Regions from separate parts of the Trichocoleus sp. DQ-A2 genome, predicted to be linked through region 2. Evidence: predicted binding sites of a transcription regulator. Region 2 holds the regulator's gene; the other holds the start of a gene.
The links. The regulator HrcA, encoded in region 2, represses chaperone genes, less so after heat shock. The targets are predictions, from matches to a motif close to ANTTAGCACTCNNNANTNNNGAGTGCTAANT.
Positions count from the first base shown of each region.

Region 1: a site for HrcA is predicted at 2,643-2,673, ahead of groES (co-chaperone GroES). Genes of this name have one in related genera too.

Region 1 covers NZ_JAMPKD010000011.1:50,614-55,841, forward strand. The annotation lists gene cysW (sulfate ABC transporter permease subunit CysW) at 1-718, shown strand, start outside; gene NC997_RS12780 (NIL domain-containing protein) at 818-1,063, shown strand; gene NC997_RS12785 (response regulator transcription factor) at 1,122-1,769, opposite strand; gene NC997_RS12790 (ferredoxin) at 1,971-2,423, opposite strand; gene groES (co-chaperone GroES) at 2,729-3,040, shown strand; gene groL (chaperonin GroEL) at 3,162-4,799, shown strand; gene NC997_RS12805 (UvrD-helicase domain-containing protein) at 4,973-5,228, opposite strand, start outside.
Region 2 covers NZ_JAMPKD010000005.1:235,953-241,180, reverse strand. The annotation lists gene NC997_RS06670 (DUF3352 domain-containing protein) at 1-749, opposite strand, end outside; gene NC997_RS06665 (rhodanese-like domain-containing protein) at 880-1,239, shown strand; gene NC997_RS06660 (hypothetical protein) at 1,437-1,628, shown strand; gene hrcA (heat-inducible transcriptional repressor HrcA) at 1,753-2,865, shown strand; gene NC997_RS06650 (DUF2834 domain-containing protein) at 2,978-3,664, shown strand; gene NC997_RS06645 (hypothetical protein) at 3,679-4,362, shown strand; gene NC997_RS06640 (DUF2834 domain-containing protein) at 4,539-5,222, shown strand.

The sequences.
Region 1 (5,228 bases), on a different contig from region 2:
AGCATTTAAGGGAGGGTTTGGCCCGTTTATCCACAATATGACGGAACCCCATTTTCTCCATGCCGTAAAGCTGACTATCTTGATCGCCCTGGTTGTCGTACCGATGAATGTTGTGTTTGGACTCTGTGCAGCGTGGGTGGTCGCACGACATCGATTCCGGGGTCGAACCTTTCTGATCAGCCTTCTAGACATCCCCTTTGCCGTATCCCCAGTCGTCGCTGGACTGATGATCGTGCTGCTCTATGGACGCAACGGTTGGTTTGGTCCACTGCTAGCGGCGGCAAACATAAAAATTATTTTCGCCGCGCCTGCAATGATATTGGCGAGTGCTTTTATTACGATGCCCTTCGTCGCCCGTGAAGTGATTCCCGTTTTGGAAGAAGCTGGTTCAGATCAAGAAGAAGCGGCTAAAACGTTGGGTGCAACTGACTGGCAAATCTTCTGGCGCGTCACTCTGCCGAATATTCGCTGGGGCCTCCTCTACGGCGTCATTTTGACCAACGCCAGAGTCATGGGCGAGTTTGGTGCCGTCTCGGTTGTATCTGGCAATATTGCGGGCAAAACTCAAACTTTGCCGTTGTTTGTGGAGGAAGCTTATAAGCAATACCAGACTCAAGCATCTTTCTCAGCCGCCGTTCTACTTGGGGCACTCGCGTTAGTTACCCTGGTCTTGAAAGAAATTCTAGAGCGTAAAACCAGTATTAAAGATGTTGAATAGGAGGAATTGAGGACTATGTATAGTACAAATGACTTGCCTGTAAATACATCAAAACCTGCTCAATCTACGACTGGGCACGAAGATAACAGACCTACTAAAATGCGTGTCAGAATCCGCATTCCCAAGGAATATCAGGAAGATCCCATCATCTCGCGACTAGTCTCTCACCACGGTGTCACAGTTAATATTGCTGCTGCCCTTTTAGGAGCCAACGCTAGAGATGATGGCTGGTTTGACCTAGAACTCTCAGGATCGACTCGCCAACTTCAAAGCGCCTTAACTTATTTGAATGAACTGGATCTAGAACTGTGGGGCAAATCTGACAGCGAACAAGATGGGTGGTAATAAAAAGTTAAAAAGGCAAAACTAATAATAGAAATTATTAATTTTGCCTTTTTATTTGTTAAGCCATATTACTCTCAATCGCCCAACGAGCTAACTCCGTGCGGTTATGGAGATTCGTTTTACCTAACATATTGGATACGTGGCTCTCAATCGTCCGCTGAGAGACGTTCATCTGCTCAGCAATTTCTCGATTTGCCATACCTCTTGCCACAAACTGAACTACTTTCAGCTCGGTCGGGGTTAATTCTACAGTGTCAGGTACCTGGAGTTTCGACCCTCCTTCGGTTCCTCTAGCTGGATGATGAATTAGGCGAGTGGCCTGCTTAAGAGAAGATTCCACTTGCGCCACCAATTCTTCAGGCTCAAAGGGCTTGACCATGTAGACATCTGCCCCAGTATTGAGACCCTTGACTCGGTCTTGGCTTTGACCTTTCGCTGAGAGGAATAGAACTGGAATCCAGCTGATGCGGGGATCTTCTCTGACGTGTTGCACAAGGGCAATTCCGTCCATCTCTGGCATCATGACATCACAGATAATCATGTCAGGAATATCATGCTCTAGAACTTCCAGTGCTTCCCGACCATTTTCAGCGGTGATGACTTCGTACCCCCGAAATTCCAGGTAGTCCTTGACCAGCAAAATCAGGTTGGGGTCGTCATCAATCAGCAACAGTCGTTTGTTATCTCTTATACTGGTGTCTTTCATGCTGTGCCACTCGCCAAGCCTGGAATTGTGAAAATTTAAACCGTTTTGTACGTATAGTTTACGTTTTTTTCAGCACCCTGCTGCACCGACTCCTACTAAGTCTAGGCAATTCCTATAATCTCTTTTTAGAAAATTATAGTCACTGACATGGGTCACAACGACGAAAATCTAGTAGGTACACGGAAGAATATAACGTAGCTACTATGTTACTGTATAGGGTTTTGGTAGTGGATGAACTAAGAAAGCGTATTCTTGCACAATTTTGTTGCCAATCAGATGTTCTTGGATAATCCGCTCAATGACTTCAGGAGTCGCTCCACGATACCAAACACCATCTGGGTAAACGACTAGAATTGGGCCTTGGGAGCAAACTCGCAGACAGTTTGCTTTGGTGCGGAAAATACAAAGAGGGCTTTTGTCGGAAGGCTTGTCTAGTTTTAGCTCTTTAAGTCGCTTTTTCAAGTAATTCCAAGATTCTAAACTGGTTTCCTTGGAGCAACACTGGGGTAAGGTTGGATCGGCACAGATGAAGACATGGCGCTGAATTTGATTCAGTCCCAAGGTCTGCACACAAGCGGCGAGAGCGTTTGGGTCTGATGATTGACAAGTTTCAGGAATTTCAGGGCTAGACTCAGCCACTGTGTTTTCAGTCATTATTTATTTGATTTCCTTGGAAGAAGCGAGATATCCGTTTTTTAGGAGATTTTAGCGGTTCCAATTTTTTTTAGCAGATTGAGTGCGATCGCGCTATGCCATCCCAATGACTAAAGCTATCTTTGTGTCTTAAGCATTTCTACTAAAGTCTTCCGACAACCGGATAAGTTCGGGAACCCGTACAAAGAATTTTGTTGCGATCGCACACTGGTTGGGCTAAATTAGCACTCAGAGGTTGAGAGTGCTAATTCTCAACGAACGAATCGTGTGTCTTGAGTCAAACCTGTAATAGGAGCGAAGTTTGTATGGCAGCTGTATCTCTAAGCGTATCCACTGTTAAGCCGCTGGGCGATCGCGTTTTTGTGAAAGTGAGCGCTGCTGAAGAGAAAACCGCTGGTGGAATTCTTCTTCCTGATAATGCCAAAGAAAAGCCTCAAGTAGGGGAAGTCGTCGCTGTGGGACCTGGCAAGCGCGATGACAAAGGCACTCGTGTTGAGTTGGAAGTCTCTGTGGGCGACAAGGTTCTCTACTCCAAGTACGCTGGCACAGACATCAAACTCGGCACAGAAGAGTATGTTCTGCTTTCAGAGAAGGACATTTTAGCAGTCGTTTCATAAAGTTATGAGTTCTGAGTTGAGAGTTCCGAGTTAAAAACATCTGCTTAACTCAACACTCAAAACTCAATGCTCAACACTCCTTCAAAACTCAAAACTCAAAACTCAAAACAACTGAGGAACTATGGCTAAGCGCATTATTTACAACGAAAACGCTCGTCGCGCCCTGGAAAAAGGGATGGACATCCTAGCTGAAGCAGTAGCTGTCACTCTCGGCCCTAAAGGCCGCAACGTGGTACTAGAGAAGAAGTTTGGCGCACCACAAATCGTGAATGATGGTGTCACCATTGCCAAAGAAATTGAATTAGAAGATCACGTTGAAAACACGGGGGTCTCCTTAATTCGTCAAGCCGCTTCTAAGACCAATGATGCTGCTGGTGATGGCACTACGACTGCAACCGTTCTCGCTCATGCAATTGTAAAAGAGGGCTTGAGAAACGTTGCTGCGGGTGCAAATGCAATTTCTCTGAAGCGCGGGATTGACAAAGCCACTGGCTTCCTGGTGGAAAGAATTGCCGAACACGCCAAACAAGTAGAAGATTCCAAAGCGATCGCTCAAGTTGGAACCATCTCTGCTGGTAACGACGAAGAAGTCGGTCGGATGATCGCTGAAGCGATGGATAAGGTGGGCAAAGAAGGCGTCATCTCCCTAGAAGAAGGGAAGTCCATGACCACCGAACTAGAAATCACTGAAGGGATGCGCTTTGACAAAGGCTACATCTCTCCCTACTTCGCTACCGACATGGAGCGGATGGAAGCGGTTCTGGAAGAGCCTTTCATCCTGCTGACCGATAAGAAAATCACGCTTGTCCAAGACTTAGTGCCCGTTCTGGAGCAAGTCGCTCGTGCTGGTCGTCCTCTGATCATTATCGCTGAGGACATCGAGAAAGAAGCACTGGCAACCCTAGTAGTTAACCGCCTGCGGGGTGTGCTGAACGTGGCTGCTGTTAAGGCTCCTGGTTTTGGCGATCGCCGCAAAGCAATGCTGGAAGACATTGCCGTTCTCACTGGTGGTCAGCTGATCACCGAAGATGCTGGTCTGAAGCTGGAAAGCACCCGGTTAGAAATGCTGGGCAAAGCTCGCCGCATCAACATCACCAAGGACAACACCACAATTGTCGCCGAAGGCAACGAAGCTGCTGTGAAGTCTCGTTGCGAGCAAATCCGCCGTCAAATGGACGAAACCGATTCTTCCTACGACCGCGAGAAGCTGCAAGAGCGTCTAGCTAAACTGGCTGGTGGCGTCGCTGTCGTCAAAGTGGGCGCTGCGACCGAAACGGAAATGAAGGACAAGAAGCTGCGTCTGGAAGATGCCATCAACGCGACTAAAGCTGCTGTGGAAGAAGGGATCGTTCCTGGCGGTGGCACAACCCTAGCTCACCTGACTCCCCAACTGGAAGAGTGGGCAACTGCCAACCTGAAGAATGAAGAGTTGACAGGTGCGATGATTGTTTCTCGTGCTTTGGCTGCTCCTCTGAAGCGGATTGCTGAAAACGCCGGTCAGAATGGCGCTGTCATTGCTGAGCGCGTCAAAGAGAAGGACTTCAACGTCGGCTACAACGCTGCAACGAATGAGTTCGTCGATATGTTTGAAGCCGGTATCGTTGACCCTGCCAAGGTGACTCGTTCCGCTCTGCAAAATGCCGCTTCTATCGCTGGCATGGTGCTGACCACCGAGTGCATCGTGGTTGACAAGCCTGAGCCGAAAGATGGCGCTCCTGCGGGTGCTGGCGCTGGCATGGGCGGCGACTTCGACTACTAATTTACTCTCTGGGTGGGCATTGCCCACCTACTAATTAAAAAAGCTGTTTCCTAGTGGAAGCAGCTTTTTTTGTTTGAACCGCGTTAGCGAAGCCGCAAGGGAGCGCTTAGACGCAAAGGGCACGAAGCAAGAGAAAGAGGAGGGCGATCGTGATGTTGCCATATAGACTCTTTCTAAGATAATCGCTCCCAGGTACTCCCAAACAAATCATATTTATTACAACAATTGATCACACATAAATCTTTCATGCTTCTTGATAGAGCAGTGTAAACCAGATAATCAAGAGATTTTCCTGTATTCATGAGATGGTTTATCTCTGGTGTCAATAGGATTACTGTCTTTAGTTCCCACCCCTTGAAACTGTGAATAGTTGACATTTTTAACCTGCTATCACCCATCCAGAATGATTTTTTGTGATAATGGCTCTTC
Region 2 (5,228 bases):
AGGCTGAGATTGGGCGCTTGCACATTATTAATGGCTTCTTTCAGCACCCTAGGATTATTGGCAAACAACACAAAGCGATCGCCAACAACTGCGGTAGCAACCGAGTTTTGAGCTGAGGCGCGGTTTATCGCGTCTTTTGGCAATGCCGATCTATCGCGGTTGTAAAAGCCTTTATTGACTGCGTCTTGAGTTTTGACGACCGACTCTTGATTCTTATAAATCAGCTTGACACCTTTATAAGTCTCAAAGACTAAATCTGTCTCAACATTTGCTTGCTTCTGCCAGAACAAATCCACAAACTCGCGGCTGCGTTGCGGATTTTTGGTGGTGACAGCCAGTAGCAGCCCGCGCTGCTCTCCATTGTCACGGGTGCGATCGATATCTAAGCTGGTGAGAGCCAGCGTGATTTCATCCCCCAGCCAGGGTTGGATATCTCGGCGATAGTCCAGATCCGTGTTCGCGAGTAAGCTTTGTTTAAATTGGTTGAGTTCTGCACGCGAGCGCTTGCGGTTCGCGGGACGCGCTACAGCCTGCCGCAACCCTTCCAACCGATCTGGATTCACAAGCAATGACACCATTACGGGTGCCTTTTTCGGCACAAATATGGTGGCAGATGGGTTCGTCACCTCCCCACCCCCTAGAAGGGCGAGAGGACTGTTTGCCCTCAGCCAGTAAAAGCCACCGGCACCAATTAACAGCAGCACTAAAACGCCAGCTGCCAGAACGTAGAAAAACGAGCGTCGCTTCATGGTGAAATGTAGACCTTGGGTGAGCGCGATTCAGCTAAGAACACTAATCCCGATGCCAGAACCTATTATTTCAGCTCATCGGACTGCCAACTATTAAAATCTTAGTTAATCTCCAGCGTTGCACAACCTCATGTCTGCTCAATCTTTTCGCCAAGATATTCCCCAGATTAGCGTAGAAGAACTTGCCAGCCGTCTTGCCGATTCCCCTGAGAGTCTGCAATTGGTGGATGTGCGAGAACCACAGGAAGTTGCGATCGCCAGCATTGAGGGTTTTGAAAACCTCCCCTTGTCGGAATTTGCCGACTGGGCTGACCAAATCCAGACCCAGTTCGATCCGCACGCCGAGACGCTGGTTCTCTGTCATCATGGCATCCGTTCGGCGCAGATGTGCCAGTGGCTACAAATGCAAGGCTTCACCAATGTCAAAAATATTGCTGGTGGCATCGATGCCTACTCAATCCGAGTCGATCCGACAATTTCCCAATACTAATGATCCCAGTACAAAACTATCTTGAAGCTGGAACCTCTTCCCCAACCCCGCTCCTGCAACAAGAGGGCAGAAATTCTCTTTCTTCCCTACTAAGGAAAAAGGCTGGGGTTAGATTTTTTAATTAAATACGGTTCACGATATTGTTTTAATTTTTACTAGCGAAATAAGTATTTAGAGGTTTTGGCTGACAAACTTCGATGCAGTCGAGTAGACTACAGACAATCCTGATAGAGACTGTGGACTCTAGAGTTACGGGTAGCGATAATGTCCTAACTCTGCGATCGATCGTCATGGTATGTCTAAGGTTGAAGTTCGGCGGCTGTTATGCTTCTACTGGCTGGGTGTGGCGAACCGGCAGGCAGAAGGCAGCATCTGCTATTCTGTTTTAACCTATCCTATATTTAATCGGCTGCTTGCTTGACAAGAGCGCCGGACTTACTGAGAAATTCATCATCAGAAGTCCAGGAATTTCCAATTGTTTTTAAAACCCTATCCAATTCGGCTTTCGTTTAAATGGCTAGGCAAGTAAGTCTGACTGACCGTCAACAACGTATTCTCTGGGCAACTGTCCGTCACTATATTGCGACGGCTGAGCCAGTCGGCTCAAAAGCTTTGGTAGACGAGTATAATCTGTGCGTCAGTCCAGCGACGATTCGCAATGCAATGGGCGTCTTAGAGAAAGCGGGGTTGCTCTATCAACCCCATACCTCGGCTGGACGGGTTCCCTCTGACTCTGGCTATCGAATTTATGTCGATCAATTAATTAAGCCTTCTGAAGCCTTGGGGCGTCAGGTAGAGCAGTTATTCACAAACCGTTTGAACTTGGAACATCAGAGTTTCGAGACTGTGTTGCGGGGTGCAGCGCAAATTCTGGCAACGCTCAGCGGTTATATTACCCTGATCACGATGCCGCAGACTCGAACTAATCGTTTGCGGCATTTGCAACTGGTGCAGCTCGATCCGGGAAGGGTGATGCTGATTGTGGTGACGGATTCTTATGAGACGACTAGCGTCTTAATGGAGTTACCGCTCTCAGAATCGGAGGATGAGCAACCGGACGCAGAAATTGTAGATCGGGAGTTGCAAATTTTATCGAATTTTCTGAATAGCCACTTGCGGGGGCGATCGCTCAGTGAACTGGCAACTTTAGACTGGAGCGAACTAGACCGAGAATTTCAACGATATGTTGATTCTTTGCGAAATCTCCTCTCCGACTTGATCCGTCGCACTTCCCAACCTGCCACAACTCAAATTATGGTTCGTGGCGTCGCTGAAGTATTGCGTCAGCCAGAATTTTCCGAATTACAGCAAGTGCAGACGCTTATACACCTATTGGAAGAGGAACAAGACCAGTTGTGGCCTTTAATCTTTGAATGGCCTAGACCAGATGTCACGGCTATTTCAGATGTCACCTCTGGTTCGCGAGTGACAGTGCGGATTGGTTCGGAAAATCCTTTAGAACCGATGCGTACCTGTACGCTGATTTCTGCAACTTATCAGCAGGGTTCAGTACCCGTGGGAAGTGTAGGTGTTTTGGGGCCAACGCGGATGGTGTACGAAAATGCGATCGCACTCGTTGAAGCCGCCGCCGATTATCTCTCGGATGCTCTTACGCAACCTGCTTAATTTAGAAAATCGCTAATCGCGATTAGCGATTGGGTAGCCCACCACGAACTACGAACGATAAACATGGCTAATTGCGATTAGCTCTAATTTTTGCTTTTCATTCTTCACTGATATGGCTAGAAAAATTGGCTTTTGGTTGCTTTGGGCAGCATTTATTACCTATGCCTTTCTGTTAGCACCTCCTGAACAACCAGGCACATTTGAACTCATCAAAAATCTCTCCACAGGTCAATGGACAGGGATTAACCCCCTAGTCGTCACGCTATTCAATCTTCTGGGCATCGTACCGATGATTTACGCCTGTCTGATGCTCATTGATGGCAAACAGCAAAAGGTAGCAGCTTGGCCTTTTTCGGCGTTCTCTTTTGGAGTCGGAGCATTTGCTTTGTTGCCTTATTTAGCACTGCGAGAACCCAACCAGGAATTTCACGGAGAAAAGAATTTATTTCTGAAAATACTCGATTCCCGGTGGCTTGGTTTTTTGCTAACATTCGGCGCTGGGAGTTTGGTTGTATATGGCTTATTGGGCGGGAATTGGGCAGATTATATTCAGCAGTTCCAGACAAATCGCTTCGTTCATGTCATGAGTTTGGATTTCTGCCTGCTGTGGTTAATATTTCCCGCACTTCTGGGAGATGATATGGCGCGTCGGGGAATCAAGAATTCTACACTTTTTTGGATAGTAGTGCTGATTCCTTTGTTTGGCGCTTTAGCTTATCTTTGCCTGCGTCCTCCCTTACCAGAAACTAATGCCGAAGCTTTCTCCACGGAACGGCAACCCGCACAATCTAGAAATTAAAATTTGATGGAAATATGGCTAGAAAAACAGCACTTTGGTTATTATGGGCTGGATTTATCTCCTATGTTTTGCTGCTGGCACCGCCAATTACGCCAGACACACTGAGGCTCATTAAAAATATATTGACGGGTCAGTGGACCCAGGTCAACCCAATTATCCTTTCTATATTTTCCCTGATTGGCATCTGGATACTCATCTATAGCTGTCTTTTGTTCGTCGATGGGAGGATGCAAAAGATTCGTTTCTGGCCTTTTGCTTTGGGTTCAGCGGGAACGGGAGTGATTAGCTTAATACCTTATTTAGCCTTGAGGGAACCGAATCAAGAGTTTTCCGGGCAAAAGGATACCTTGCTCAAAGTTTTTGATTCTCGCTGGACAGGTATTATCCTCAATTTCAGCACGCTTTTATTGCTAGCATTTGCCTTACTGGCGGGTGATTGGGGAGGGTTTATTCAGCAATTCCAAAGCGATCGCTTTGTCAATGGCATGAGTTTGGCTTTTTGCCTGTTCTGTCTGTTGTTTCCGACCGTTCTTGGCGATGATATGGCGCGTCGAGGGTTCAATATTCCCCCAGTTTTTTGGGCAGTATCGCTGGTTCCTCTGCTGGGACCCATTGCCTATCTCTGTATTCGTCCACCTTTACCAGAAGCTGGTGCTGGTTCAGTACCAGAATCTGTTGCTAGCACTATACGAGTCTGAACCGTATCTCTATTTTAGGAGAGAGAACCGCAGAAGTCGCGGAGGACGCGGAGGAAAGAAAGGAGAGCCTGTGGCTTTCTTTTGAATGCAAGTTGGTGTGACTTAAGACGGAGGTAAGTGCTGTTATCGGGCTTTTAAAGTTAAATAATTGATGTATAAAGTTATGGGTCAAGATTATGGGCAGAAAAATTGCCTTGTTCTTGATATGGATTACATTTCTTGTCTATACCGTATGGTTAGCTCCACTTGCTCAACCAGAGACGTTTTCGCTGGTTTGGAAGTTGTTAACATTCCAGTTGGCAGATGTGAATGCAATTCTTGTGGCTATCTTCTGGCTCATGGGCGTTTGGCCTATGATTTATGCTTGTCTAATGTTTGCTGATGGCACAACGCAACCGTTTCGCTCATGGCCTTATTTCATTGGGGCAAATGGAACGGGTGTGATTTGCTTTATCCCCTATTTAATTTTCCGAAAATCAAATCAAGAATTTTCTGGACCGAAGGATAAATTACTAAAAATTCTAGATTCCCGTTGGACAGGAATTTTCCTACTGTTAACAACGATTGGCTTACTTGCCTACGCAATATTTGCTGGAGATTGGGGAGATTATATTCAACAGTTTAAAACCAGGGAATTCGTTCACCTCATCAGTTTGGATTTTTGTCTCATGTGCCTGGTGTTTCCATTAACGTCACTGTTTGACGATGATATGGCTCGTCGGGGCATAAAGGAGGCTCGAATTTTCTGGGCGGTGGCGCTAGTACCTTTATTTGGACCACTTACTTATCTTTGCCTGCGTCCACCTTTGCCAGAATCAAGTGCTGACGTCAGCGTTCAAGCGTCTAATTTGACAGCTTAGCTTGCG